One region of the Bacillus sp. GW823-FHT06B01 genome, then DNA from elsewhere that is predicted to be linked to it. Evidence: riboswitches for the same ligand, from Rfam matches in the RefSeq annotation. Region 1 holds a riboswitch; each other region holds the start of a gene.
The links. Region 1 has a riboswitch for S-adenosylmethionine ahead of metK (methionine adenosyltransferase). Riboswitches for the same ligand answer to the same signal wherever they lie in the genome.

Region 2: another riboswitch for S-adenosylmethionine. It lies ahead of AC1Q8N_RS16470 (YezD family protein); the one in region 1 lies ahead of metK (methionine adenosyltransferase).
Region 3: another riboswitch for S-adenosylmethionine. It lies ahead of AC1Q8N_RS25110 (cyclase family protein); the one in region 1 lies ahead of metK (methionine adenosyltransferase).
Region 4: another riboswitch for S-adenosylmethionine. It lies ahead of AC1Q8N_RS21020 (methionine ABC transporter ATP-binding protein); the one in region 1 lies ahead of metK (methionine adenosyltransferase).

The regions. Positions count from the first base shown of each region.
Region 1 is NZ_JBXAHR010000002.1:113,688-121,188, reverse strand. Features, by position in the region: gene AC1Q8N_RS07575 (phosphatase PAP2 family protein) at 1-396, shown strand, start outside; gene AC1Q8N_RS07570 (glycosyltransferase family 4 protein) at 409-1,551, shown strand; gene AC1Q8N_RS07565 (molybdenum cofactor guanylyltransferase) at 1,837-2,439, opposite strand; gene AC1Q8N_RS07560 (MogA/MoaB family molybdenum cofactor biosynthesis protein) at 2,436-2,945, opposite strand; gene AC1Q8N_RS07555 (hypothetical protein) at 3,045-3,221, shown strand; gene AC1Q8N_RS07550 (hypothetical protein) at 3,276-3,455, shown strand; gene AC1Q8N_RS07545 (hypothetical protein) at 3,462-3,641, shown strand; gene metK (methionine adenosyltransferase) at 3,683-4,882, opposite strand; SAM riboswitch class I at 5,052-5,173, opposite strand; gene pckA (phosphoenolpyruvate carboxykinase (ATP)) at 5,402-6,988, shown strand; gene AC1Q8N_RS07530 (hypothetical protein) at 7,283-7,480, shown strand.
Region 2 is NZ_JBXAHR010000003.1:627,763-635,263, reverse strand. Features, by position in the region: gene AC1Q8N_RS16505 (sirohydrochlorin chelatase) at 1-288, opposite strand, end outside; gene cobA (uroporphyrinogen-III C-methyltransferase) at 290-1,066, opposite strand; gene AC1Q8N_RS16495 (DUF3906 family protein) at 1,152-1,352, opposite strand; gene AC1Q8N_RS16490 (nitrite/sulfite reductase) at 1,363-2,985, opposite strand; gene cysC (adenylyl-sulfate kinase) at 2,997-3,590, opposite strand; gene sat (sulfate adenylyltransferase) at 3,603-4,739, opposite strand; gene AC1Q8N_RS16475 (phosphoadenylyl-sulfate reductase) at 4,778-5,482, opposite strand; gene AC1Q8N_RS16470 (YezD family protein) at 5,569-5,712, opposite strand; SAM riboswitch class I at 5,785-5,893, opposite strand; gene lysA (diaminopimelate decarboxylase) at 6,010-7,326, opposite strand.
Region 3 is NZ_JBXAHR010000007.1:76,953-84,453, reverse strand. Features, by position in the region: gene AC1Q8N_RS25130 (FAD-dependent oxidoreductase) at 200-1,726, shown strand; gene AC1Q8N_RS25125 (MFS transporter) at 1,869-3,170, shown strand; gene AC1Q8N_RS25120 (nucleotidyltransferase domain-containing protein) at 3,186-3,968, opposite strand; gene AC1Q8N_RS25115 (PRK06851 family protein) at 4,090-5,199, opposite strand; SAM riboswitch class I at 5,349-5,461, shown strand; gene AC1Q8N_RS25110 (cyclase family protein) at 5,546-6,178, shown strand; gene AC1Q8N_RS25105 (hypothetical protein) at 6,206-6,586, opposite strand; partial or broken gene AC1Q8N_RS25100 (ATP-binding protein) at 6,765-7,228, opposite strand; gene AC1Q8N_RS25095 (S-adenosylmethionine decarboxylase related protein) at 7,386-7,501, opposite strand, start outside.
Region 4 is NZ_JBXAHR010000004.1:490,982-498,482, forward strand. Features, by position in the region: gene AC1Q8N_RS20970 (hypothetical protein) at 1-312, shown strand, start outside; partial or broken gene AC1Q8N_RS20975 (hypothetical protein) at 603-812, shown strand; gene AC1Q8N_RS20980 (DUF3937 family protein) at 912-1,175, shown strand; gene AC1Q8N_RS20985 (hypothetical protein) at 1,278-1,664, shown strand; gene AC1Q8N_RS20990 (arsenate reductase family protein) at 2,411-2,776, shown strand; gene gcvH (glycine cleavage system protein GcvH) at 2,818-3,201, shown strand; gene AC1Q8N_RS21000 (hypothetical protein) at 3,377-3,601, opposite strand; gene AC1Q8N_RS21005 (toprim domain-containing protein) at 3,669-4,013, shown strand; gene AC1Q8N_RS21010 (thioredoxin family protein) at 4,017-4,325, shown strand; gene AC1Q8N_RS21015 (hypothetical protein) at 4,480-4,824, shown strand; SAM riboswitch class I at 4,950-5,057, shown strand; gene AC1Q8N_RS21020 (methionine ABC transporter ATP-binding protein) at 5,357-6,382, shown strand; gene AC1Q8N_RS21025 (methionine ABC transporter permease) at 6,375-7,040, shown strand; gene metQ (methionine ABC transporter substrate-binding lipoprotein MetQ) at 7,064-7,501, shown strand, end outside.

The sequences.
Region 1 (7,501 bases):
CTTTTCTTTTTAATTTTTGCAAAAGGGACTTTGCATCAAGCTGCAATCGCAACTGCTATTTCTTTAGCAATTAGCCATGTTCCTGTACAAATATTAAAAAGATGGTATCCGCGAAAACGCCCTTATTTAACAATTCAGGATGCGAAATATCCAGTCCATCCATTAAAAGACCACTCTTTCCCGTCTGGTCATACAACAGCCGTTTTCTCTGTCCTTATTCCATTTATTTGCTATAATCCAAGCATATTTGCTTTTCTATTACCGTTAGCATTATGCGTTGGTATTTCTCGCATTTATTTAGGGCTTCACTATCCGTCTGATGTATTCGTCGGTATGTGCCTCGGCACTTGCTCTGGCATCATCTCTTTTTATCAATTCATCCCACTTTTCACATAAAGGAGTGATATGATGAGAGTCGCCATTTTTACCGATACTTTTACGCCACAAGTTAACGGAGTTGCGAAAACATTAGAACGATTAACACGTTATTTTCAGAAAGAAAAGATCGCCTATTCTGTTTTCGCTCCTCAGCATACAGCTGAAGATAATTTCGTGGCTAATGTGAACAAGATGAGAAGTATCCCGTTAACAATATTATATCCAGAATGTCGCTTTTCTTTTCCTACTCCGCGCATTAAACGAGAACTTCTTTCCTTTAAGCCTGACATTATTCACATTGCCACACCTTTCAACATGGGACTTTGTGGATTGTATTATGCAAAAAAGTTAAACATCCCAGTTGTCGGTTCTTATCATACTGATTTCGATGCTTATTTACGCTATTACAAAATCGAATTTCTCTCTAATATGCTTTGGAACTATTTAAAATGGTTTCATAGTCATATGCAAAAAAATTTCGTTCCTTCCTTTGAAACGTTACACCAACTAAAAAACAAAGGCTTTCAGGCCCTCTCCATATGGGGACGCGGTGTAGATTGCACACTCTTTCATCCATCTTACAATACAGACCTATTCCGAAAAAAATATAATATTACAGCGAAGTATGTCCTTTCCTATGTTGGACGGCTTGCCCCTGAAAAAGATATTGATACGTTACAACACCTTATCGCGAAAACAGCGCATACTCGAAACGATATTCATTGGCTCATTATAGGAGACGGTCCTCTAGCAATAAATTTACGTGAAGCTGTTCCGAATACAAATGTCACTTTTACTGGATATTTACAAGGTAAGGATTTAGCTGAAGCATATGCTTGTTCTAACATCATGGTATTTCCATCCGCTACTGAAACGTTCGGAAATGTCGTACTCGAATCACTTGCATGCGGTACACCTGTCATCGGTGCAAATAGTGGCGGGGTTAAAAATATTATTACGGATGGACAGACAGGAGTTCTTTGCCCGCCCAAACATGCGGATTCATTTCTATCATCCATCCATTCTTTATTGCGAAATGAAGAGCAACTTATGCAAATGAGCATAGCGGCTTCATCTTATGCTAAAACAAAAAGCTGGGATGAGATTTTCCGTGGGTTACTTGCCCAATACGAAACCGTCCTTCAGAACACCGCATCCGAATTACTCGCTTAAACAGAAGAACTCCCTTCAACTAGACGAAGGGAGTTTATTACACAATTATAAATTTTAGTTTCATAAATGATACATAAGGTTAAATATTGTTTTATTTCTATATTCATTATATCAAAAATAAACATAACTAAACAGACTTGTAATAAAAACCCATAAAAATTAATATATGGTTATACAGTGTTTTAACTAACTGTATATTGATTTTAAGAATTCCCCTTAAAATCAACTTACTCACATACCTTTATACAGTAATTGTTCCCCAATTTCTGTATATCAAAAAACCTTTCATTCATTTGAAAGGTTTTTTTGAGCCTGCACATATTCTTCTTTCGTATTCACATTTATAAACCAATCCGCATTCGCTTGTACATCTTCTCCAGCAACATACTTTACATTACATTGTAATAAAAGCTGGCCCACACTTCTTTTTTCTTCCTGAAGCAAAGCATAAATCTTTTCTTTCATACGGTTATGATACGCTGCAAGTAACGGTTGTTTTCTTCCATTAATAATAGGTACAACCGCATCATATTCATTACTCGTTTGCTCTAGCAAAATGGTAAACCATTCGCGCGAAACATTTGGCGCATCGCAAGGCATAATAGCGTACCAATCTGCTTCTATATATTCCATACCTGATACAATGCCGGCAAGTGGTCCATTTCCTTTATAATGCGGAATATCTTCTATAACAGGAACTTGTACGAGTTGCTCTACTCGCTCTTTTATATCAGTATGGCTAATTACTACAATGTCTTGCAAAGTATTTCCCATCACTTTCACAATATGCTCAACAAAAGTAGTTCCCTTCCAAATTGCTAACGCTTTCGGCTCACCGAATCGACTCGATATACCGCCTGCTAATACAATTCCAGCATACTTACTCATTGGCGATGCAGCTCAAATGTAATATGACCTAATTCCGGTAAAATCAATTTATTCATCGCAAGGCGAACTGCTCCGCTCGATCCTGGCATCGAGAAAACTACTTTGCGCCCAATTGTACCACCAATCGCTCTACTTAACATTGCGCTGCTTCCGATATCTTCTAAATAGCTAATCATGCGGAACAACTCACCAAACCCGACAATTTCTTTATGTAATAACGCTGATACTGCTTCAATCGTCACATCACGCTTCGTAATACCAGTTCCGCCATTTGTTAACACGACATCAACATCTTCTCTATGATAACCAGCTAACACTGCTTGCTGAATACTTTCTTTATCATCTTTTACAATTTCATAAGAGGTCACTGTATGCCCTGCCTCTTTTAACAATTCATGTAATAGTTGTCCGCTCTTATCTGTCTCTTTTGTACGTGTATCGGAAATCGTCACAATCTTACAACGCACTTCTTTTGGTGCTTGTTTTTTATGTTCATTAACACTCATTTTTCATCTTTCCTTTCATTTTATTGTAAAATTATGTATGAAGCGAAGAATTCAACATGATACAATATAAGTATGTTTATCCATATAAAGGAGCTTTACATGATTCAAAATATGAAACGGTCCGTACCCATTATACCATTCCTAATTATATTATCCCTTTTTCAATGTATCGCTTACGGGTTCGATATTAACTTTTTAAAATTATATGTAATTATGCCTGATGGTGGTATTCGTTACTATTTGACTAGCACATTAATTCCTCTTGCACTTGCCTAGATAGTAGATTTTATTTTTAAACGTTCTACCTTTAAATAAGGAGGTCTACTTACTATGGAACTTTATAAAAAACTAACAACAACATTCATCCTCTTATTCATCGCTTCCATTACTGTCGGATTTTCTCTAAAAGGCGCAATTCCATACGCTACATTAGTAAGCATTATATTCGCAACACTATTTTTACTAAGCAGTGCCTTTTGCGCAGGTAAAGCACGCCACATGAAAGGTTGATTACATATGTTCCAGAAGAAACCAATCCTTTGCAAATCATGTGAAAAAGAAATACAAACGTATGAAAAGGCATGGATTCATATGCCTTTTCCGGCAAGTGGCATGACGAATATGAAAAAGTATATTGAGCTAGACGGCGAAGTGTATTGTAACTCATGCATTCAAATTGTAAGTAAAACAAAATAAAAAAAGCTTTGCGCTCACGGCGCAAAGCTTTTTTTCATATATTATAGACCAGCTTGCTCTTTTAAAGCTGCAGCTTTGTCTGTACGTTCCCATGTTAGGTCTACATCAGTACGTCCGAAGTGGCCGTAAGCTGCTGTTTGTTTATAAATTGGGCGACGTAAGTCTAGCATTTTAATAATACCAGCTGGGCGAAGATCGAAGTTGTTACGAACTAGTTCTACTAGTACGTCTTCAGATACTTTACCAGTCCCGAATGTATCAACTGAAATTGATACTGGTTGTGCTACACCAATTGCGTATGCAAGTTGTACTTCTGCTTTGTCAGCAAGACCAGCTGCTACGATGTTTTTCGCAACATAACGAGCTGCATATGCTGCAGAACGGTCAACTTTCGTTGCATCTTTACCAGAGAATGCACCGCCACCGTGGCGAGCGTATCCACCGTAAGTATCAACGATGATTTTACGTCCTGTTAAACCAGCATCACCTTGTGGTCCACCAATTACGAAGCGGCCAGTTGGGTTAATGAAGAATTTCGTTTCTCCATCCATTAATTCTGCTGGAACTACAGCTTTAATTACATGCTCTTTTAAATCGCGATCGATTTCTTCCCATGTAACATCTGGATGATGCTGTGTAGAAATTACGATTGTATCTACACGTACAGGTTTACCATTTTCATCATACTCAACTGTAACTTGCGTTTTTCCATCCGGACGTAAGTATGATAATGTGTCATCTTTACGTACTTCAGTTAAACGGCGAGCTAATTTGTGAGCAAGCGAGATTGGAAGTGGCATTAATTCTTGTGTTTCATTACATGCGAAGCCAAACATTAAACCTTGGTCTCCCGCACCAATTGCCTCAATCTCAGCGTCAGTCATTAGACCTTCGCGTGCTTCTAGCGCTTGGTCAACACCCATAGCGATGTCAGCAGATTGCTCATCGATAGATGTTAAAACTGCACAAGTTTCTGCATCGAATCCGTATTTTGCGCGTGTGTAACCAATGCCTTGAATTGTTTCACGAACGATTTTTGGAATATCTACGTAAGTAGAAGTCGTAATTTCCCCCGCTACCAATACTAAACCAGTTGTTACAGTTGTTTCACAAGCTACACGTGCATTTGCGTCCTTTGATAAGATCGCATCTAAAATTGAATCAGAAATTTGGTCACAAATTTTATCTGGATGTCCTTCAGTTACAGACTCAGATGTGAACAGATGACGTTTTTTTGTCATGTGGTAAACCTCCCTACAGTAATTGTATATATTGTACGGAACTCATCCTTAATTTGCCACAAACTGCGACATACATTTATTCTCCCACACAAGCATACAGAAAAACCTTTCCTACTTTGCATAGAGGAAAGGTTTAATTTGCTACTTGCATACTGCTTTTTGCCCTTTGCTCTTATCGTTCGAGACCGTTAGCCTCGCACAGGTTTTAGCACCTATTCACCTGTATTTACCACTACAAGTGAGGTTGCTGGGCTTCATCGGGCCTGTCCCTCCGCCAGCTCGGGATAAGAGAGTATCCGTCCCAACCTATACTAAAGAAATGATATTCATTTGTCAATTAATATTCACATTTTCCTGAAAGTTTTTCTCAATACGCCTGGAATGAAATATTAATAAGGAAATAATACATTCACACAAACAAAAAGAAATAAATAGTATACATTATTTATATAATTGTGTTATACTATTGTTGGGGATTACGAGAAATATTTCATTAAATGAAAAGGATGGTATATAAATATGAGTACTGTGAATGTCCAAATTGGTTTACACGAATTATTGAACGGAAGCAATGCACAGATTCAACTAAGTGTTCCGCAATTAGTGGAAAAAGTATTAATGCGAAATGAAGGGAAATTAACTTCTACTGGTGCCGTTTCTGCTTCAACAGGAAAATATACAGGACGTTCTCCTAAAGATAAATTTATTGTGAAAGAAGCATCGGTTGCTGACAAAATTGCTTGGGGAGCAGTGAATCAACCGATTTCTGAAGAACATTTTAATAAATTATACACTAAAGTTTTAGAATACTTAAAAGAAAAAGAAGAGTTATTCATCTTCAATGGATTTGCAGGCGCTGACCGCAATTACCGCCTACCAATTCAAGTTATTAACGAATATGCATGGCACAATTTATTTGTACATCAATTATTCATTCGTCCAACTGAAGAAGAATTAACAACTCATGAATCAGAGTTCACAATTGTTTCTGCACCGAATTTCAAAGCTGATCCAGCTGTTGACGGTACAAACTCTGAAGCATTCATTATGGTTTCATTCGAAAAACGTATCGTACTAATTGGTGGTACAGAATACGCTGGAGAAATGAAAAAATCAATCTTCTCTATTATGAACTTCTTACTACCTGAACAAGATATTCTTTCTATGCACTGCTCTGCAAACGTAGGTGAAGAAGGCGACGTAGCACTATTCTTCGGTTTATCTGGAACAGGTAAAACAACATTATCTGCTGATCCACACCGTAAATTAATCGGTGATGATGAGCATGGTTGGTCTGATAACGGTGTATTCAATATTGAAGGCGGTTGCTACGCAAAATGTGTAAACCTTTCTCACGAGAAAGAACCACAAATTTTCGATGCAATCAAATTTGGATCTGTTTTAGAAAACGTTATCATTAATAACCAAACGCGTATCGCAGACTATAACGATACTACTTTAACAGAAAATACTCGTGCTGCATACCCTATGCATGCGATTGACAATATCGTACTGCCAAGTGTTGCTGGACACCCAAATACAATCATTTTCTTAACGGCTGATGCATCTGGCGTATTGCCTCCAATCAGTAAGTTATCAAAAGAACAAGCTATGTACCATTTCTTAAGTGGCTACACTAGTAAACTAGCAGGAACAGAGCGCGGCGTTACATCTCCGCAAGCAACATTCTCAACTTGCTTCGGTTCACCATTCTTACCACTTGATGCATCTCGCTATGCTGAAATGCTTGGTGAAAAAATCGAGAAACACGATGCGAAAGTATTCTTAGTAAACACTGGCTGGACTGGTGGCGAATACGGCATTGGTAAACGTATGAACTTAGGTTACACTCGTGCAATGATTCAAGCAGCATTAAGCGGCGAACTTGCGAAAACTGAAACAGCTAAACATGACATCTTCGGTCTTGAAGTTCCACTTCACGTACCAGGTGTACCTGACGAAGTGTTAATGCCTGAACAAACTTGGGCTGATAAAGCTGCTTATAAAGAGAAAGCAATCGAGCTTGCGAGCGAATTCAAAGAGAACTTCAAAAAGTTCGACAGCGTTTCTGAAGATATTATTAACTTAGGCGGTCCAATCGCTTAAGTACAAACTTTCTGTTGGAATACCCCTTTTACTCATATGAATAAGTGTCGTGTAACCGTAAAGTTCCGTGTACTCACCGACAAAACCCAATGCGGCTTAACGGTTATACACACTTACATAAAAAAGAAGCTTACGTTTTTAACGTAAGCTTCTTTCTATATCTTATCTCTCCATCTATGACTTAGTTCATAAAATTACATACCAACATCCTAATTTTGCTGAAAATTCATTTTATAATCATTCGTTTTGAGTTTTTTATGATACAATTTACATATACAGGAAAGGATGAGGGCTATGAAAAATTTTTCTCGTACAGGAAAAATTTTATTCAGTTATGGAGCGATCCAAATGTTTTGGGGACTTGTGACGCTTAACGTTAATTTATTTGAGCATACAAATGAAACGATAAAATATATTATTCTAATTACCGGAATAATTTGTTGTATTATATCCACCTTTTTTAAAGAACATAAGAGTCATACTAATACGTGATTTCATGTTAGCTTATAGGAA
Region 2 (7,501 bases), on a different contig from region 1:
CACTTTAACATTCGAAAATTGATTATTTAACTTTTCCAATTCAAACGGTATATCTTTTTTCACATGACCTGCCGCTAATAAAAAAACTGGAATAACAATAATCTCTGTAGCACCACGCTTCACACATGTACGGAACCCTTCATTAATCGTTGGGCTCGCTAACTCTAAAAAACAAACTTCTTGAATACTTGCCTCTACACGGTTCATGCATGACGTAATAAATGCAACCGCTTCTTCTTTAGCTGCTTTCAAACGACTTCCATGGCATATATATAAGACGGCTTTCATTTTATAACACTCCACTTACTTGATAGGTACTTTCTGTCTGTTTCTCAAACCAATGGATTTTTTCTCGAAAACGGACCACTTCTCCAATTACAATCATGCTCGGATTTTGAATTTGTTCTTTTTTTGCAACATCCACAATTGTTCCTAACGTCCCTACAACTGTGCGCTGCATTGATGTCGTTCCCCGTTCAATAATAGCAGCAGGTGTACTTTTGTCTTTTCCATGCTTCATCAGTTGTTCACATATGTAGGGTAAATTGCTAACCCCCATATATACAGCTAAAGTCTCTACACCTTTCGCTAAATTTTCCCACTTCACTTCTTCTTCAGCACCTTCTTTCCTATGCCCTGTCACAATAGCAAAACTTGCACTTGCATCACGATGTGTCACTGGGATGCCAGCATAAGCAGGAGCAGCTATCCCAGCTGAAATACCAGGAACGATTTCAAATGGTACACCTTGCTTTGCTAACGCTTCAGCTTCTTCTCCTCCTCTACCAAATACAAATGGATCGCCGCCCTTAAGCCTCGTTACAACTTTTCCTTTTTTCGCATATTTAATAAGAAACGTGTTAATCGTCTCTTGCTTCATCGTGTGATAATTTGGTAGTTTTCCGCAATAAATTAAATCCGCTTCAGGCTTTGCATGGGAAAGTAACTCTTTATTCACGAGACGGTCGTATAAAATAACATCTGCCTTCTCAATACATTTCAACCCTTTCACAGTAATTAAATCTGGATCACCAGGACCTGCACCAACGATATAAACCTTCCCCATCATCTCTCCTCATTTCTACTATTAAAGTGAAACTTCCATCCTTATATACGAATGGAAGTTTTCATTATTTCGTATTACCTTTTTCCTACTCATGAATAACAAATGCTGCACCTTTTCGAATCTTCTTTTTTTCAAATAGAGAAATCTCCTTTACTTCTGGTAACGGTAAAAAATGCTTTTCAAGCTCTATCTCCGCGAGCTTAAATGCCTGTTCTTCACTTTGAGCAACAACAACAATCGGAACAATACTATTTACTAACACAGCTTCAAATCGATATAAATCCATATTGTCCCTCCTAAGACGCTATTACTTCTTCTAGCACGTTATTTAACGCTATTTGTAATGTCTCTACACCAACACGGCCGACAAAATCATAAAACGTTTCAACTGGTAATTTATTCTCTTTGAAATAGCTTATAAATGATGCAAGTACATCAGGTAGATCCTCACCATCTATTTTCCCTTTTAACTTTTGGTTATAAGCACCGCCATCTAACAGCGTTCCACCTACGTATATTTCAAATGCTTCAACAATTCCTTTTTCCTTCGTTTTCATTTTCACCCCTTGCAATCCAATGTCAGCAATTTGACGTTGCCCACATGAATTCGGGCATCCTACCATATGAATACGAACTGGAACATCGAGCGCAATTTGTGTATCTAAGTACTCTGCGATTTTGCGTAATCTTTCTTTCGTTTCTACTAAAGCAAGATTGCAATACTCAATACCGGTACAGGAAACCGCATGACCAATAAATGATTTAGGACTTGCTGATATGGCTTTAAATAACGGCTCATTTAGTAAACCTGTTACATTTTCTGGCGGAACATTCGGAATAATGAAATTTTGCGAATTACATGTACGAATCTGTCCATTTCCATACTGCTTAGCAATTCTTGCAATCTCAAACATTTCTTCTGCATGTAGACGTCCTACCGGCACATTAAAACCTACATATTTTAGTCCATCTTGTTTTTGATCTTGAACACCATAAAAGTATCCCGCATTCCATCCTTTGAGAGCACTTTCTCCTTTACTTTGCAATGGTCCTATATACTCTATTAGTTTCTCTTTAAATTTCTCTGCTCCCCAGTCTGCAACTAGAAATTTCAAACGGGCTAAATGACGTTTTTCACGGTATCCAAAATCACGGAATATCGTAGCAATCGCAATTGCTACCGCCTTCACTTCTTCTGGTAAAACGAATACATCTAATTCATCAGCTAAATATGGACGGGCTGATAATCCACCGCCTACTTTTATATGAAAACCAACTTTTTTCTCACCATCTATCTCTTTCGTTGCAGGTGTAAATGCAACACAGTTAATCTCTGCGTTTGCTGAATTATAAATGTTAGAACTAATAGACATTTTAAATTTACGCGGTAAGTTAGAAAACTCTTCATTATGTTGGAAATAATCATATACCTCTTTCACAATACCCGTTGTATCAAACAGTTCATTTGCATCAATACCAGCAAGTGGATTCCCTGTAATATTACGCGTTATATCACCACACGCCCCCGCTGAAGATAACCCAACTCTTGCTAATCTTTTGAAAATATCTGGAATTTGATGAATTTCTAACCAATGAAACTGAATCGCCTGTCTTGTCGTAATATCTATTACGTCACGCCCATAATCCTCAGCGATAGAAGCAAGCACTTCTGCCTGTGCATTCGTAATAATCCCTGAAGGTATATTTACACGCATCATAAAATATCCAGCTTCTTTCGGTCTTTGTAAATATAACCCTGCCCATTTGAATGCGTCCCACTCTTCTTTCGGAATAGATTCGAAGCCATTTTCTGCATAGTAAGGAATATCATTAAAGATTTCCAGTCCATCTTTTTTCAATTTATTTTTCTCAGTCTGATTTAATTTTTCATTGTTAGCCCATACTTTTTCATAACTCATTTTTTATCCCCCTATATAAAACTACGCTCTTGTAAGTACTTCACGATTTGTTCTGCACATTCTTCAATAGAATACTTGTGCGTTTCTACAATTAACTCTACTTTCTCTGGCTCCTCATACGGTGAATCAACACCAGTAAACTCTTTAATATCACCCTGTCTTGCCTTTTTGTATAATCCTTTTGGATCACGTTTTTCACACTCTTCAATTGGACATTTTACAAACACTTCTATAAACTCATCTGCTGCTAATAGATCTCTAACTTGTTTTCGGTCTACTCGAAACGGTGAAATAAACGCTGTAAGAACAACAGTACCTTGATCTACAAATAGCTTCGCCACTTCACCAATCCGTCTTATATTTTCCATACGATCACTTTCAGAAAAACCTAAGTCTTTATTTAAACCGTGGCGTACATTATCTCCATCTAATACATAGTTTCCAATATTCTTTTCAAATAGTTTACGAGCAACCGCGTTCGCCACCGTAGATTTACCTGAAGCTGATAGACCAGTAAACCAAACTACAAAACTATGATGCCCATTTCTTACTCTTCTCTCATCTTTTGAAACAGATGCTGTATGCCAAGTAATATTCGTATCCATGTCATTCTCTCCCTATTCTGTTACTACTTCTTTTTTCAAACCTTTAATTAGCACTTCCACTACTTCTTTACGACTAAATGTACTCGGCGGAACCTCACCGTTTCTTAATAGTTCTCTTACTTTCGTACCTGATAAAATGACATGATCCTCTTTTCCGTGTGGGCATGTTTTCGTCGAAGCCATCGCTTCACACTTCGTGCAGTAAAAACTATGTTCAAAAAATAATGGTGTAATCCCTAATTCTTCCACTGTAAAGTTTGTAAAAATTTCTTGTGCTTCATAAGTCCCGTAATAATCTCCTACTCCTGCATGATCACGCCCTACGATAAAGTGGGTGCATCCAAAATTCTTTCTGACTATTGCATGGAATATCGCTTCCCTCGGTCCTGCGTAACGCATTGCTGCAGGAAATACACCTAAAAAGACACGATCTTTCGGATAATAGTTTTGAAGTAATACTTCATAGCTTTCCATCCTTACATCAGCAGGAATATCGTCCGACTTCGTTTCCCCAACGAGTGGATTTAAAAAGAGACCATCTACAATTTCAAGGGCAGATTTTTGAATGTATTCATGGGCACGATGTACCGGATTTCTCGTTTGAAATCCAACCACTGTTTTCCAACCACGTTTTTTAAATGCTTCTCTCGTTTCAATTGGATCTAAATGATAAGAAGGAAACGGATTATTTTCAAAGCGTTTTGTAAGAATAATAGCTCCCCCGACATAAACGTTCGGTCGTTCATATAATTTTTTCACTCCTGGATGAACCTCATCCGTCGTTTTATACACAAGTAACGCTTCTTTTTCCTTGTCAGGCACAAAAATATCTTCTATTTGAATGACACCATATACATTTTCAGCATTAACAAGTTTTACTTCCTCTCCAGCTTTTAAACTCTCTGCTACTTCTTCTGTTACTGGTAATGTAATCGGTATACTCCATATGCTCCCGTTTGCTAAGCGAAGCGTTTCTACGACCGAATCATAATCTTTCTTTCCTAAAAAACCAGTAAGTGGGCTATATCCCCCTGTCGCTAATAGCTCTAAATCACTTAACGCAATGTTGTCTAGTTCAATTTCTTTTTCGATTTGTGATACGTCGTAAGTCTCGTCTATACGATTTATTAATTCGTTTCTTGTACTCATTTTCTATTTCCTCTCTTAGCTTTATTTTCAAATTCATCTTATTGGTAATGAAGACCACATTCTGTTTTCACTTTCCCAGACCACCTACCATCTCTCGAATCGCCACCCTCACCTACAGGTAACGTACACTTCTCACACCCAATACTTGGATATCCAACATCATGCAGCGGGTTATACGGTAAGCTATGTTTGTATACATATCGCCACACTTCTTTCCACGTCCAATGAATGAGTGGACAAACTTTAATAGATTGAAAGCGATGATCTTGATTTATAAACTTTGTATGCTTACGTGTTTCTGATTGTTCCCTCCTTAAGCCCGATATCCACGCTTTTTCCGCTGCCAATGATTTTTCTAACGGTAAAATTTTTCTAATTTTACAACAAAGATTCGGATTACTTTCCCATAATTTCTCACCATGCAACTTCGCTTGTTCATCAAGCGTAAGTTCCGGCTGTTTTTCTATAATATTTAATGAAGGAAATCGTTTACGCACTTTTTGAATTAATTCATACGTTTCTTGAAAATGAACATTCGTATCTAAAAATACAACTTTAGCAGATGGATTTACTTGGTTTATAAGATGCAGCAATACCATCCCTTCCACTCCGAAGCTACATGCGTATACAATTTCATTTTTATATTCTTTATAAGCCCAACTTAATACAGATAGCGCGCCTTTCGTTTCATCTTCTTCTGAAAATGAAACATTATTTTCTTCCCACGTTTCATACGTCAACATGTTCTTTCCCCCTGTAAAAGCAAAAAGACGGTTTTAACCTAATATAATAGGTTAAAACCGCCTCTAGTTTTTCTAGTCAGCGCTTTTTACTTTAAACGTACCTTTTCACTTTTCTCTAATTGAATGACTTTCCCATCTTGCACAACAATTGTAATTGAACCATATTTCATATCAGCAAGCATCGCTTGAATTTTCTCAGATACTTCCTCAAAATGTTCCCGTACGCTCACGCGAACAGCCCCCCTTTTTATTCATAAAAAAAATCTTTCCCATTTCGAAAAGACTGTTCGGTAATATATTTTACCTTATCTTTCAAAATGGATTCCATTTTGCTGGATTTAGCACCTTGCTTTCTATAAGCAGGTTGCCGAGCTTCTTCGGGCCAGTTCCCTCCGCTTCTCTTGATAAGCTTTGTATTTGTATTTTATCACAATTCTGATTTTTTTCAATCCTAGTTTTCCGATATATTTTAATTATTTTATTTTATAAAAAAGGAATTGCCCATCCGAACAACTCCTTTTTCCCATTCACACAAGTTCTTTAATACGTATGCGATCGTTCCCAATAATATTTTCATATGTTTCACGCTCTACAACAATTTGTGATGTGCCGCCTTTCGCGAAGACGACAGCTGGTCTACGAATCCGATTATAATTATTCGCCATCGAGTATCCATATGCCCCTGTACAAGAAATTGCTAATAAATCGGCTGAAGCAACTTTCGGTAGAGTGATATCCCAAATTAACATATCTCCACTCTCACAGCACTTCCCAGCAATCGAGACAAGTTCCTCATTCTCATCATTCCCTCGATTCGCTAACATCGCTTCATAACGAGCGTTATATAAAGCAGGTCTTAAATTATCAGTCATCCCACCATCCACTGATACATATTTCCGAATACCAGGAATGTCTTTCACAGATCCGACTGTATAAATTGTCGTTCCAGCATCCCCTACAATACTACGGCCTGGTTCAACCCATATTTCTGGCAGGGGATAATTACATACTGTAAATTGTTCCCTCACAGCACTTGTTACAGCTCGCACATATGTCTCAAGAGTTAATGGTGTATCTGACTCTGTGTAGCGTATTCCGAATCCTCCGCCTACATTTAGCACTTTTACTACATAGTTTGTTCGCTCTCTCACTTCTTCTAAAAATTGACGAAGAACTTCAATCGCTCGCACAAAGCCGGCCGTTTCAAATATTTGTGATCCGATATGTGAATGAATTCCTAACACATTATAATTTGATTTTTGTAAAGCAATCTCAATTACTTGCATCGCTTGACCATTTGACACGCCAAATCCAAATTTCGAATCATCTTGGCCTGTTGTAATATATTCATGTGTGTGCGCCTCTACTCCGGGCGTTACACGAATTAATATGTTCACAAATTTCCCATGTTGCACTGCTAAATCATGCAAAATTTCTAATTCTAAGAAATTATCTACGACAAAACAACCAATATTCGCCTGAAGAGCCATCACAATTTCTTCTTCTGTTTTATTATTGCCGTGAAAATGAATGCGTGATGCCGGAAATCCTGCTTGCAGCGCAGTATATAATTCTCCTCCAGAAACAACATCTAATGACATATTCTCTTCACGAGCCACTCGGCACATCTCCATGCACAAGAACGCCTTGCTTGCATATGCTACTTGATAAGAGAAACCACTTTCTTTAAACGCACGATGAAACGCGCGGCACTTTCCTCGAATAGACTCTTCATCGTATACATAAAGTGGTGTTCCGTATTGTTTTGCTAGCTGCGTCGTATCGCACCCTCCAATTTCTAAGTGTCCTTGCCCATTGATTCGGCTTGTGCCGTGTAAATACATTTGAATTCCTCCCTTATTTCCTCTAAAACTCATAACCCCAATCTTCTATTCATTGCAGCACGCTTTTAGATAGACAAAAAACGCGCGGAACAATGTTCACACGCGTTTCTTATTAGGAAAAATATATATTGAAAAAATAAACGAGTTGTTATCTCCTCAAAATAAGAAACCGCAT
Region 3 (7,501 bases), on a different contig from region 1:
GTGTACACAACAAATAAACTCACCTGAATCTAGCTTTGCACAACTCCTATCTCTTCATACCGACAACACCAAAATTATATTAAAATAATTTTATCTTTCTTTTAATAAAAATAGACTCCTTCTAAAACAGCACACATGAATTTCCTATCATATGGAAATATTAAAAGGAAAATTGTTCTAAAATCGGGAGGTTTCTATAATGACAAGCGATACATTTCCACAATTTCCATTATCTTATTGGATTGAATCTACTCAAGTCCCTGCTTTTCCTCATTTATCTGAAGATACAAAAACTGAAGTTGCTGTTATCGGAGCTGGTATTACAGGCATTACAACTGCCTATTTACTTGCAAAAGAAGGTATGAACGTTGTTTTAATTGATTCTGGTCTTATTTTAAATGGAACGACTGGGCATACAACAGCGAAGGTAACAGCACAACACGATCTTATTTATGATGAATTAATAAATCATTTTGGTTTGGAAAAAGCGAGGCTTTACTATGAATCAAATAATCATGCTCTACAATTCATAAATGAGACGGTGAAAACATATAAAATTGACTGTAATTTCTCAAATGAAGATTCATATTTATATACAACTACTGATAATGGATTAAGAAGTTTATCGAAAGAATATGAAGCCTATCAAAAATTAAATATACCTTGTGACTATGTTCAATCTCTATCGATTCCGATTCCAGTACAATCTGCACTTGTCATGAAAAACCAAGCACAATTCCATCCCCTCCTTTATTTGAAAACACTTTTAGAAAAGTTTGTGGAGATGGGCGGAAAAGTTTATGAACAAACAACAGCTATTGATGTGGAAAAAGGTGATTATCCACAAGTCATTACAAAAGGCGGGCATCGCATCACTTGCAAATATGTTGTCTCTTGTTCACATTTTCCTTTCTATGATGCGAATAGCTTTTTCTTTACGCGAATGTATGCCGAACGCTCTTATGCTCTTGCAATCAAAGCAAAAACGGATTATCCAGGTGGCATGTATTTAAGTATTGATGACCCAAAACGTTCCTTGCGCTATACAACAAATAATGGGGAAAAATTAATTTTAATTGGCGGAGAAAGTCATAAAACAGGACAAGGAATAAACACGATGCTTCATTACGAAGCACTGTATTCTTTTGCGGAAGCAACGTTTGGAGTAGATGAAGTTCCCTATAGATGGTCAGCACAAGATTTAATAACGCTAGATAAGCTTCCTTATATCGGACATATTAACGAAAGAAATCCAAATATATTTGTTGCAACTGGATATCGTAAATGGGGAATGACAACTGGAACTGCTGCCGCTCATTTACTGAAGGACTCCATTCTAAAAGTCCACAATCCCTATAAGGAACTGTATGCACCATCACGCTTCCATGCAAATCCAGATATAAAAACATTCCTCTCCCAGAACATTGATGTTGCGAAACATTTAATTGAAGGAAAGATTGAAACCACATTACGTAAGCCAGAAGATCTCGAAGTTGGTGAAGGATCTGTCGTACATGTTAATGGGAAACGAGCAGGTGCTTATAAGGACAAAGATGGGAAATTACATATTGTCGATACAACTTGTACACATCTCGGCTGCGAAGTTGAATGGAATAATGGTGATTGTACTTGGGACTGCCCTTGCCATGGTTCCCGCTTTTCAATTGAGGGAGATGTTATGGAAGGTCCAGCAGATCAACCGTTAAAACGAGTTGATCATGAGTAAACAAATAAAGAAGTTCAACAGGATTCCTGTTGAACTTCTTTATTTGTTATAAAACCTTTTCAGATAAACTCCGACATAAGAAGGGAAATATTAACATCAAATAAAATAATATATTTATCTATAAATAAAAGGAGGGAATACTATGCAAACTTCAGCTCCACCTCATCTAGAATCTACAAAAACTATCTTTTCAAGCTCTATTACAAAACTTGTTGTTTTTATTTGTTGGCTAGCCATTCTAGCTGATGGATATGATTTAGGTATTTACGGTGCCGTTCTGCCAAAGCTCCTAGAAGACAAAAGCTGGGCACTTTCACCAGCACACGCTGGTACAATTGCTAGCTATGCTTTATTTGGGATGTTTATTGGTGCTATTCTAGTTGGAACCATTACAGATCTAATTGGACGAAAATGGACGCTTATATGCTGTTTAGCACTTTTCTCCATCACAATGGGCCTTGCTGCACTTGCCCCTTCCTCTGAACTATTTGGTTTATCTCGATTTATCGGAGGAATCGGATTAGGCGGTGTTATCCCAACAGCTTCAGCACTTACTGTTGAATATTCACCAAAAAAGCGACAATCTTTTATTTATGCTCTTATGTTTACTGGCTATCCTTTAGGTATCGTGTTAGGTGCTATTTTGTCTATGTTTATGTTAGAAGATTGCGGATGGAGAATTATGTTTGGCATCGGAATGATTCCACTACTCCTCATTCCTTTCATCATTCGTTATTTACCTGAATCCATTCAATTTTTGTTATCACGTAATCGACAAGAAGAAGTGGAACAAATCCTTAATCGTTTTCAAATTGAATTCAATGCAAAAGAGGAAACTCATCAAGCCCCACCTAATATACGAAAGAAAAATGGATTTCTTACGTTATTCTCAAAAGAGTACATAAAAGCGACGCTGCTTTTTTGGATTACTTATATAATGGGAATGTTTTTAATATACGGTTTAAACACTTGGTTACCGCAGATGATGCGCCAAGCAGGATACCCTCTTGGATCTAGTCTATCATTTTTACTTATGCTAAATGTTACTGCCGCTATCGGTGCATTATTTGCTGGAGCAATCGCGGATCGTATAGGGGCTAAATTTGTTATTAGCATCTCCTATCTTATGGCAGCTATATGTATTGGACTATTAACAATTAAACCATCTGTTACAATCATTTATCTTTTAATCGGCCTTGCTGGAATTGGATCAGTCGGTATTACTCAAATATTAAATGCATATGTAACACAATACTTCCCATCCCATATCCGAGCTACCTCCTTAGGCTGGGGACTTGGACTTGGCCGAGTTGGTGCGATTGCTGGTCCTATTCTTGTCGGTATTATTATGACAATGCAATATGACTTAGCATGGAATTTTTACTTATTCTCATTCGCGGGTCTTCTTGCAGCTATATCTGTTTTCTTTATTCCTACAAAATAAAAAAAGAGCACAAACTCACTTGTGCTCTTTTTCATATACTTCAAACAACATATCTCGAAACAATGTATTTAAACTCTCAATATCAATTCCTGATCCCTTTTCAATTCCTTTTACATATTGCTGATAGTAATGAATTTGTTCTTCTAAAAATTGATTCAACACCTCAATTTTTAATCCAACATCTAATTCAGTACCTGCCTTTTTCTTTATTAACAACTGTTCAATTTCATCTAATACGCTACGTTCTAACGATAATTCTGTAATCAATCGACCGAATTCTACAGGTGGTAAAGTTGTTTTCTCCTCTAGCCACTTACAAGCTAAAATAGGACGCAATACATAAAAGTATTTTTTCAATTTTACGTTCTCACCTTGCAAAAATTCACGATAATTTTTTGAAGCCATATGTAAGTAATGATATATCGTTGCTTTCGGATCAAAGTGCTTATCACTCATTTGCTGAAGCTGTTCTGGAAAATGAGAGTTTTTCGAATAGAAAATCGGTGATCGAATCCATTCGAGTAAAGCTGGGTTTGACTTTGCGAATAACTGTAACGCCTTTTTAATATCCCACCCGCTTATATCTAAATCATCACTAATCGGATACTCAATTACATCTCGTTTATCATGAATTGATAAATACCACTCTACCGGATGCATATAAACAAATCTAACATCATAATCACTATCTTTCGATGGAAATCCCCAAGCACGACTCCCTGATTCCACTGCAAATAAAATTTTCACATCATTCTCTTGTTCAATTCTTGCTAACTCCACTCTAATTTTCTCTCTCATTTCATACCCTCTCCATTTTTTGATTATTTCCTTGGAAATTCGACAAATATACTCCTAATTTTACTACATACTAAAATAGCTGTCAGAAAATTCCCGACAGCCTACCAAAATCCTTTATTTTTTACTTGTTCTTTTCTGTTACACTAACCGCAATTCGTTCAAACTCTTTTCGAATCTCCTCTTTATATGCATCTACTTTTGAAAAATCCATAGCAGCAATATATATTCGTTCTAATTTATCACGAACTGATTTCGCTTTCGCTAAGAAAGACATCGCCTCATTCATTTTTGCTTTATATTGAATCGACACGTCACGAATTTCTGTCGCATACTTCTCATCTGTCCCTGGTGTCACAATCAAGGCATACATATCTATAATTTCATCACCTTCGCGGCTCGGAAAATATTCATGTGGTGCGGTGCTATCAAAAATTGCAAACCCTAATTCTCTTACGATAACCATATCAAGACTATTTGGATCAAATCCACAATGATATACTTCAACTTCAAATCCTTTTTCTTCTGCTGCCTTAGCTAATTTTTTAAGCATTGTTGATTTCCCAGATCCTGGGCGTCCTTTTATAAAATAACGATGTGGTAATCCCTCTGTTAAATTAGGAACAAAATCAACTGCTCCTTTCGGTGTAGCTGCCCCTAAAAACCGATGTTTCACAAGCGATTGTTTCCCGCCTTTATCTGTAAATAACTTCTGAATCAGCTGATCGGTTAGTTCATTTGCTTTATTAAAATCAATATTATTAATATATATTTTCTCCCACTCGTCATGTATAACTAGTGCCTCGTTAAAACAAGCGTAAGCAGTTTGAAAAGCCTTGCTTGCTTCTGAAACAAATCGTTCAATTTCCACCTTCTGCTTTCTTAATTTATCTGAGTCCCAAGCAACCCCTAAATTAATATACTCTTCCACAACTCCTGGCATTTTCGGCTCAATAACATGCGGTGATGTTCCATCAACAATTCCTACTTTTAACTTCGGGATAATTACACCATCAACCGATTTATTATCAGAAGAGCAGTGTAAAAATTCAATATCATATCCTTTTTCAACCCACTCGCGACCTATTGCTTTGATTAAAGAAGATTTCCCGGTCCCAGGACCACCCTTTAAAATAAATAACCTGTTTAGCCCTTTTAAATTCTCATCGTATAAATTATGAAATCCTCTAGCTGTATTTCCACCAGCGTAATAATTCAATACATTCCCTGTCACTGCACTCACTCCTTCGCAGCATTCTATTTACATAAGCTACAATATGCGAGCAACTTTATTTGGGTGAATACCTATTTTGTATTGCACGAAAAAAGGAAATGAATTACAATTTAAAGGTAGTGAATATTCAGAAATGAAAACTTAATATGTCTTTATCAAGAGAGGCAGAGGGACCGGCCCTTTGACGCCCAGCAACCTCAGTTTATACAAACTGAATAGGTGCTAATTCCTGCAAAATGCATTGCATTTTGAAAGATAAAACGTAACTATTGTGTACAAAACTCATCTTTCTTGATTATGAAAGGTGAGTTTTTTTATTTCAAAACATATATTGGAGGTATTTAAAATGAAAGTAATTGACCTATCACAAACATTTGAAAACAATATGTCCCAATTCCCTGGAACACCAAAAATCAATTTAGGAGCCATTACAAGCGTTGAAGAGACAGGCTATCAAGTTACAGACTTTCATTCTGTCGTTCATGTTGGCACGCATTGTGATGCTCCTGCTCATTTCATTTCAGGCGCAACGACTATTGATCAATTACCCCTAGATCAATTTGTAGGCGAAGCTGTTCTTATTGATGTAACTCATGTACAAGAACGAAAACTACCTAAAGAAGTATTACACAACGCTGACATAAAAGAAGGAGATATTGTTATTTTCCATTCCAATCTATCTACTAAATGGAATACAGAGGCGTATGAGCAAGAAGCTTTTTATCTTTCTGAAGAATTAGCTGAGGAATTAGTTCAATTAAAAGTAAAATCGGTCGGCCTAGATTTCATTTCTCCTGATGAAGTAACGACAGAAACATCACCAATTCATCACATACTACTTGGGAATAATATTTATTTAATTGAAAACTTAACAAACTTAGATGCCATTCACACGAAACGTTTCTTTTTCTCAGCGGCACCTTTAAAAATTAAAGATAGCGACGGTGCTTTTGCAAGAGCATTCGCTGTAATTTTTTAAACAAACTATACAAAAAAGCAAAGATCATCATTGACCTTTGCTTCTATTTTTTTTATTTAAACTAAGAAAGAATTGCTCAACACGAGGACGTAACCAAGCTAAATAATCTTTCTCTTTCTTCTTTGTACAAGCTATTTCTTCCCCATCTACCATTCCGACAAGCTCTAGCTCTAACAGTTGCCTCGTAAATGCTAACATATTTATTTCTTCTTCTGGATACTCTTCTTTTAATTTCTCCTCAATTTCCCCCAATAAAAAACCGTCACGCATCATTGCCAATGCATCAATCCAAAGTGGCGGCATTTCATATTTTTCTCCTGTAATTGTATCTTTTACAATATAATTCTTTTGCTCTTTTCGAAATTGAATCGTGTGTAAACATACAGTCGAATTTAATGTTAATTCCATCATACCACCTCTTTCATAATATCTGCATAGAAAAAAGGATGCGCGTGCACCCCTTCTTTCTCTAACACTACCGAACCGTTACATGAATAACAAATCTCATGTCGATATTTTCCTCCATTATAAACGAAGTATTTTATAAAAAAAACCCTTCTTGAAACATTTTATAAAATGTTTATATTTACACAACAAGAACACTTTTCTGAAAAATATTTTTCTCTAGCACATTATGCTGTCGGTAAAAAAATTCTACTTTCGTCCCTATTCCCATGCTACTTTGAATCGCGATACTTCCTTGATGTTCCTCAATAATTTTATATGTAATCATTAACCCAAGTCCCGTACCATTCTCCTTTGTTGTGTAAAAAGCATTTCCAATCTTCTCTAGCTTTTCCTTCTCTATACCAAAGCCTTGATCTTCAACAGGAATACACAAATGCCTTTCAGTTTTTTGATATGCACGAATATGAATATCTCCACCTTCTGGCATTGATTCCATTCCATTTTTAATAACACTTGTTTTAATTTTTTATCATCATTATTTATAACAGGTAGATTTCCATCTACTTGCAAATGAAATCTCACTCTATATTGCGCTGCATAACTTTCCATTAGTTGTACAACATATAAAAGGATTTCCTGTATCAAGCTTTTAAATTTGTTCATATAAATATTCCTCATGATCCATACAAAAACTCTACGTGTTACCTCCTTAAATTCTAAGTATGAAATTGCTTTCAGGGCAATATACAACCTTATCATACGAAAAGGAAGGAGACCTCCCCTTCCTTTTCGCTATAACTTATATCCACCTTACCCTATCATGTAGCAGACCATCCGAAAAATTATTATGTCCTATTATAAAATTATTCATATATAAATTTAGATAGTCGCCGTACTTACTTTCTGTATTTAATA
Region 4 (7,501 bases), on a different contig from region 1:
GGTAAGGTTCATGGTTCTTCAGATAGCGTATCTGGTAGTATATCTGGGGACTATAGGAAATTTACTGGATATGCAACTCAAGATAGGAAAGTTAAAAAAGGGGAGAATTGGATCTTTTCTTTTACTGATAAAACTAAACAAGGAACCATAAAGGCTTATGTTTTAGATTCAAATGATAATACAATATTGGAAGTTACTAGTGGAAACAATAAAAATAATATTAAAGTGTCTAAAGATGATACATATAAAGTTAAAATTATAACAGAAGAACATGGTGGAGAATTTGAAATATCATGGAAAAAAGAAAAGTAGTTAAGTTAATGAGTATCGGGCTATTATTATGTTCTTAGGATTCGGATATCTTCCAAAGAGATGGGGAAAAAGGAAAGTTTCAGAAAAGTTTCTGCAAGCAAAATTTGCTGATGAAGGAAAAAGGATTTTGATTATTACTTATGCTATAGATTTATATGTAATATCTATTCCTTTAAAAGTAAAGAAATTTAATTCACTTTAATTTCTATTGAATATAGAAGTGATTATGCTATGAAAGTCATGTGTATACATGGCTTTTTCTTTGCAGTAATTTCTTACCTGTTGGTTCTATCACGTCCGCTGTAGCGTTATGCGGCGGGCTATTCATTATGGTAGGTAGCCAGGAACAGGGATTTCCCCTTATTTCAAGGGCTGGGATTGTCTATATAGTGGTTCAAATGATTTCGTTGTTTATGCGATTACTTGTTGGGATTGCTAAAGCTATTTTCTCCTACACTAGTAGGGGGTTTTTATTAACAGTAATTCCTAAATATTCATGAAATATGCAAATGTGCATATTGTATTTATTTGGATATTTTGCATGTTAAAATTAAATATAGGGATTTTTGTATATAAAGAACTGAAAACAGAAATATCCAATGAATTTTGAGAGGTGTTACATGTTTAAAAACAAGAAATTAATTCGGTTTGGTCTAACATTACTTGTATGTTTATGGGGAATTGATTTTACAATTGGTTATTTTCAAGTATATCTTGAATCAGCAGCAGGTATTAAATGGGTAATATCAGAAACTTGGAGAACTGTTTTATTGGATGCTCCTGAAGGTATATTGGTTATTTTAGGCGCGATTGCTTTATATGATTTCACAAAAGAAACATCGCCAAAAGACGCATCAATTTAAATGCGTCTTTTTTATTTCATGCAATTAGCAATTTCGTGGAAGGTAGTCTTGCTATTAATAATAGGACATTATGTCATACAATGAAGATAATATTAGAAAATTATGAGGATGATTACGTTGGGGAAATTTTTAATTAGTTATGCTGCAAGCCTGCTTACTTTTATTATCATATGGTTCTTGATACCGTATATTTCTGATCCTAGTTATTCTTACGAGAATGATTTACCTAACATATTAGGATTCATGGTAATTCTCATTATATTTGGTAGCATATTAGATCTTATAGCTTGCCTAATTGGAGAAATGTTATACAGGAACATAAAACAATGTAGGAAGTTTCGATTTGGAATTCCTGTATTTATTGGACTAGCTCTTATCTATATATTTATACTCTCTCTTTTTACTATTACTAGTGCATATTCTTCTAGTTTAGTTGCACCTATTATTATGGGTTCCTTAGCTTTTTATTTAGTGCGTAGAAAAATATAATTAACTTCACCTAACGATAATTATGTAAATGAGCTAGTGGCGGTTCCGCAAAGATTTTGAATAAACTACGAAAAAGTAGAAAAGTATACATTTCTACTTTAATAAAGGATACGTTTACCTTTAGATTCATGATAAAAAAAGAATTACCTCTGTCTCTAATCAAGGGTACTTCTTTTTATATTTCAGTCAGTAATTTGAATTTCATATTCTCAGGAGCAGTTACTTTGGCTTTATTGATGATAGGTTTAATAACTTTCTTGCGGGCTCACTACTACGGTCAAAATCGTTAGTTCCTTTTATCTGTAAGCTTTTGTCATTTAGATTGTTTCCAGGTTTTGTGACTATAGGCTGAAATGGTTAAATAAACGTTTGTTTAAGATGTATGTTCGGTAGGAAGAAATCGATGCAGCTCAAGGGTGAACAAAGGGAAATAGGAAATTAATCAAACGTTTGTTTAAGATGTATGTTCGGTAAGAAAGGATCAATGCAGTTCAAAGGTTAACAACGAAAAATAAGAAATTAATCAAACGCTTGTTTAATATATACGTTCGGTACAGAATGAGAGAAAAATCTAAAAAAATTATATATTTATTTTTTTCTTAACAAATGGCGGGAAAATAAGGAAAATTCGCAGGATTATTAAAATTTATCACGAAATAAGTAAAAGTTTAGCGAATAATCGTTTGAAATAATAAAACGTTTTCTATATGATAAAGGTAAAGGTTAGTAAAAAAGTAGGTGAATTTATGACAGTAACATTTTATTCATATCCAAAGTGTGGCACATGTCAAAAAGCAAAGAAATGGTTTGAGGCAAACGATGTAGCATATGAGATGATTCATATTGTTGAAAATCCACCGTCAAAAGAAGATTTACGTAATTTACATGAAAAAAGTGAATTACCATTAAAAAAATTCTTTAATACAAGTGGAATGCGTTACCGCGAACTTGGTCTGAAAGATAAGTTAAAGGATGCAAGTGAAGACGAAATGTACGAACTTTTAGCATCTGATGGCATGTTGATTAAACGTCCAATCGTAACAAATGGAACGAATGTAACACTTGGTTTTAACGAAGAGCAGTTTGAAAGTGTGTGGAAAAAGTACCAATAAGGTATTTTTACATAATTAATACATTCACTGGAGGTACAGTCATGAGCATTCCAAATAATTTACGTTACTCTGAAGAACACGAATGGGTAAAAACTGAAGGTAATGAAGTTGTTATCGGTATTACTCACTTTGCACAAGGTGAGCTAGGCGATATCGTATTCGTTGAACTTCCTGAAGTAGGTGCAACAATCGAAGCTGACGAGCCATTCGGAAGCGTAGAATCTGTTAAAACAGTTTCTGAGTTATACGCACCTGTAAGTGGTAAAGTTGTAGCAGTAAACGAAGAATTAAGTGACCAACCAGAACTTGTTAACGAATCTCCATACGAGGGTGCATGGATGGTTAAAGTTGAACTTTCTGATGCAAGCCAAGTTGAGAAGTTATTAACTGCAGAAAAATATGCAGAAATGACAAACCAAGACTAATTATAGTCGACTAAAGGACAGCCTTTGTGCTGTCCTTTTTTATTTTGTGTAAAATAATGAACGTAGAATCATATACTAATTATCGTGTAGGAGAGTGTTTTTTGAAAAAACGATTTCGTTTAATTTTTTATTGTTCAGCTCCAGCGGCTAGATTGTTCGGTGGCTTCGCTTCTTCCTACAAGGCAAAAAGCGCCTTTACGTCAGAAGCTCCATCCCCCTCACAATCTGAACGAGCCGCTTGCGCTTTTCTTTGTGATCCAGCTCCAGCGGCTAGATTGCTCGGTGGCTTCGCTGCTTCCTGCAAGGCAAAAAGCGCCTTTACGTCAGAAGCTCCAATGCCCTCTTGTTCTAAGCAAGCCGCTTCTGCTTTTCTTTTGCAAAAATAAACAGGAAACAACATGAAAATAACGAATATACTATATACTAAGTTAAAGGTTGTATAGTATATGGTGATCGGGTGATGACATATGATTTATGTAGAAAAAGTCATTATTGTAGAAGGTAAATCAGATAGAAGAAAGATTGAATCTATTATTCGTGAACCGGTGGAAATTGTTTGTACAAATGGTACAATTGGTTTATCGAAAATGGATGAGCTCATTGATCAGTTTTTTGATAAGGAAGTGTATGTACTAGTGGATGCTGATGATGCTGGAGAAAAGTTAAGGAAGCAATTTCGAAAAGAATTTCCGCAAGCAGAGCATATTTACATTGATCGCTCGTACCGAGAAGTGGCAACTGCGCCATCTTCACACTTAGCAAATGTATTATGGGGAGCTGACATTGACGTTTATACAGAATATTTACGGTAAGGAATGATAGAAGTGATTGATTGGACAGGAGCCGAAGCTACAGCCCTAATAGAGAACGAAGAAAAAACAGTGTTATATGTATATACTCCAATGTGTGGAACATGCCAATTAGCAAAAAAGATGTTAACAGTTGTTGAGATGACAATTGAAGACTTGAAAATTGGAATGTTAGATTTAAATTATGCTCCGCATTTAGCGAAAGAGTATGGAATCGAAAGTGTACCGTGTTTACTTGTTTTTGAAAATGGGACACTCATGAAGAAGATATATGCATTTCATTCGGTTGAATATTTATATACGGAATTAAAGTAGGCGGCAAAGTTTTTGCCGCCTCGACATATTTCTCGGGAAATATGTCGAGATGCAGGGTGGTTACAGTATTTGTCGAGCGAAAGTAACAGGATTGCTCTTTAGTGAGAGGGAATGGTATGTGTAATAGAAAGTGATATGAAGGATGTGATTTAGGGTGAAATTATATTCTTTGCTGCAATCATTTGTAAATTACGCTAATGGTCAATATCATTTAGAGCCGCTTTTAAGACAAGGAGAAAAAACTGTTAATTTCCGCTTTGGAGATGAAAGTTGTTCGTTACAAATTTCAAGAGATTATATAGAGCTGCTACATGAGGAAAGAGGAACGGAGCAAATCGTTTGTGTAGATGAGGAAGATGTAAAACAATTGGTGAACGGAAATGTACGATTGCAAACATTAATGAACGATGGACGTGTACAATATTCAGGAACGTATCGAACGATGCTATTAGTCGAATCGATGTTTCATATATGTAAACCGATGTCAGTGGGTGCTTAAAAGTCTGAAGTTTCTTTTTTTACGAAAATTTCTGTTGACATGGCGTATGGATATTGATACAATTCAATTCATAAAATATAGACAATTTCATAAATTACAAATCAGACGAAAATGTAATCTGATTTCTCTTATCAAGAGAGGTGGAGGGACTGTGCCCTGTGAAGCCCGGCAACCGTCAACTTATGTTGAAATGGTGCCAATTCCTGCAAAGCAAATGCTTTGAGAGATGAGAGAGAGGGATAATGTTGTTATATACGCATATAAACCTTTCTGCTTCTCTAAAGCGGAAAGGTTTTTTTATTGTTTGAATGTGGAGGACATTCAAATAATAAAAGTAGTGATAACGGTGGACTACACGCATTAAACATAAAAAATTGCGGAGTCGACCAAAAATCTAGCTTCAGCGGCTAGAACAGTCGGTCGTTTCATCCCTTCCTATGAGGCAAAAAGCGCCTCTACGTCAGGGATTCGGGCGTCCTCTTGTTCTAAACGAGCCGCTTACGCTTTTTAAACAAAAAAAGGGGTGAACATCATGATCTTGTTAGAAAATGTAAAGAAAATATATAAAGCAAAAAGCGGTGATGTCACTGCTGTAGATAATGCCAATTTAAAAATAGACAAAGGTGAAATATTTGGTGTTATCGGATATAGTGGCGCTGGGAAAAGTTCTTTAATCAGATTATTCAATCAGTTAGAGAAACCAACTTCTGGCCAAATTACAATTGCAAATCGTGTGATTTCAGCAATTACAGGGAGTGAACTTCGTAAGGCAAGGCAAGAAATTGGAATGATTTTTCAGCACTTCAATTTACTTTGGTCACGAACTGTACGCGAAAATATCGAGTTCCCACTTGAAATTGCAGGTGTCGATAAGGCGAAGAGAAGAAAACGCGTCGACGAGTTAATTCATCTTGTTGGATTAGAAGGAAGAGGGGACGCGTATCCATCTCAGTTAAGCGGAGGACAAAAGCAACGTGTTGGGATTGCAAGAGCGTTAGCTAACAACCCGCAAGTGCTTTTATGTGATGAAGCAACGTCAGCTCTTGATCCAGAAACGACAGATCAAATTTTAGATTTATTATTAGATATTAATAAGCGTCTCGGTTTAACAATTGTACTCATTACACACGAGATGCACGTGATTCGAAAGATTTGTAATCGAGTGGCGGTAATGGAGAAAGGGAAGATTGTAGAAACGGGTCCAGTACTTGATGTATTCCGCAATCCGCAGAAAGACATTACAAAGCGATTTGTACAGCAGTTAACGGATTCTGAAGATACAAATGAAACGATTGAAAGTTTAATTGAAAAGTATCCAGATGGTAAAGTAGTTCGTTTGCAGTTTATCGGTGAAGCTGTAGAAAGACCAGTACTTCAAAGATTAATGCAACGCAGTGATATAGAAGTTAGCATTTTGCAAGGAAACATCGCCCAAACAAATAACGGCTCTTACGGTAGTTTAGTTGTTCATTTAAATGGTGAGGAAACAGCGATTCAGCAAGCAATAGAGGGAATACATCAAGATCAAGTAGAGCTGGAGGTGATTGCACATGGATAAGTTAATCGCAAATGTTGATTGGAATCAAATGTTAGAAGCAACTGGTGAAACGTTATATATGACGGCAATCGCAGCTCTTGCCACATTTGTATTAGGACTAATTTTAGGATTGTTACTCTTTATGACAGCGAAAGATAATTTATGGGAAAACAAAGCGGTTAACACGGGGATTGGAGCGTTCGTAAACATTTTCCGCTCGATACCGTTCATCATTTTAATCATTTTATTAATCCCATTCACAAAGATTCTGCTTGGAACAATTCTTGGAGCGAGTGCAGCACTTCCAGCTTTAATTATTGGAGCGGCACCATTTTACGCGAGAATGGTTGAAATTGCGCTTCGTGAAATTGATAAAGGTGTAATTGAAGCTTCGAAAGCAATGGGAGCAAAAACAAGCACAATTATTTTGAAAGTGTTAATTCCAGAATCGTTACCAGCATTAGTATCTGGTATTACTGTTACGACAATTGCTTTAGTAGGCTATACAGCGATGGCGGGAGTTGTTGGTGCTGGTGGCCTTGGAACACTTGCTTATTTAGAAGGATTCCAGCGAGGAAATAACGATGTAACAATCGTTGCGACAATTTGTGTATTACTAGTTGTATTTTTCATTCAGTGGATTGGTGATAGTTTAACGACTCGAATAGATAAACGATAATAAAAAACGGGAGGATGTTTCAAATGAAAAAATTATTACTTACAGCACTTATTTCAACTTCAATTTTTGGGTTAGCTGCTTGTGGCGGGAAAGATAAAGATGAAACAAAACTAGTTGTGGGGGCTTCTAACGTACCGCACGCTGAAATTTTAGAAAAGGCTAAACCTTTATTAGAGAAAAAAGGAATTGAATTAGAAATTAAAAAATTCCAAGACTACGTATTACCAAATAAATCGTTAGCGGATAAGGATTTAGATGCAAACTACTTCCAGCACATTCCATATTTAGAAAAAGAAATTAAAGATAAAAAATATGATTTTGAAATAGCAGGGAAAATTCATTTAGAGCCAATTGGTGTATACTCTCAAAAATATAAGAGCTTAAAAGAACTTCCGGACGGGGCGACAATTATTATGAGTAATTCCGTTACTGACCATGGACGTGGTTTAGCAATTTTACAA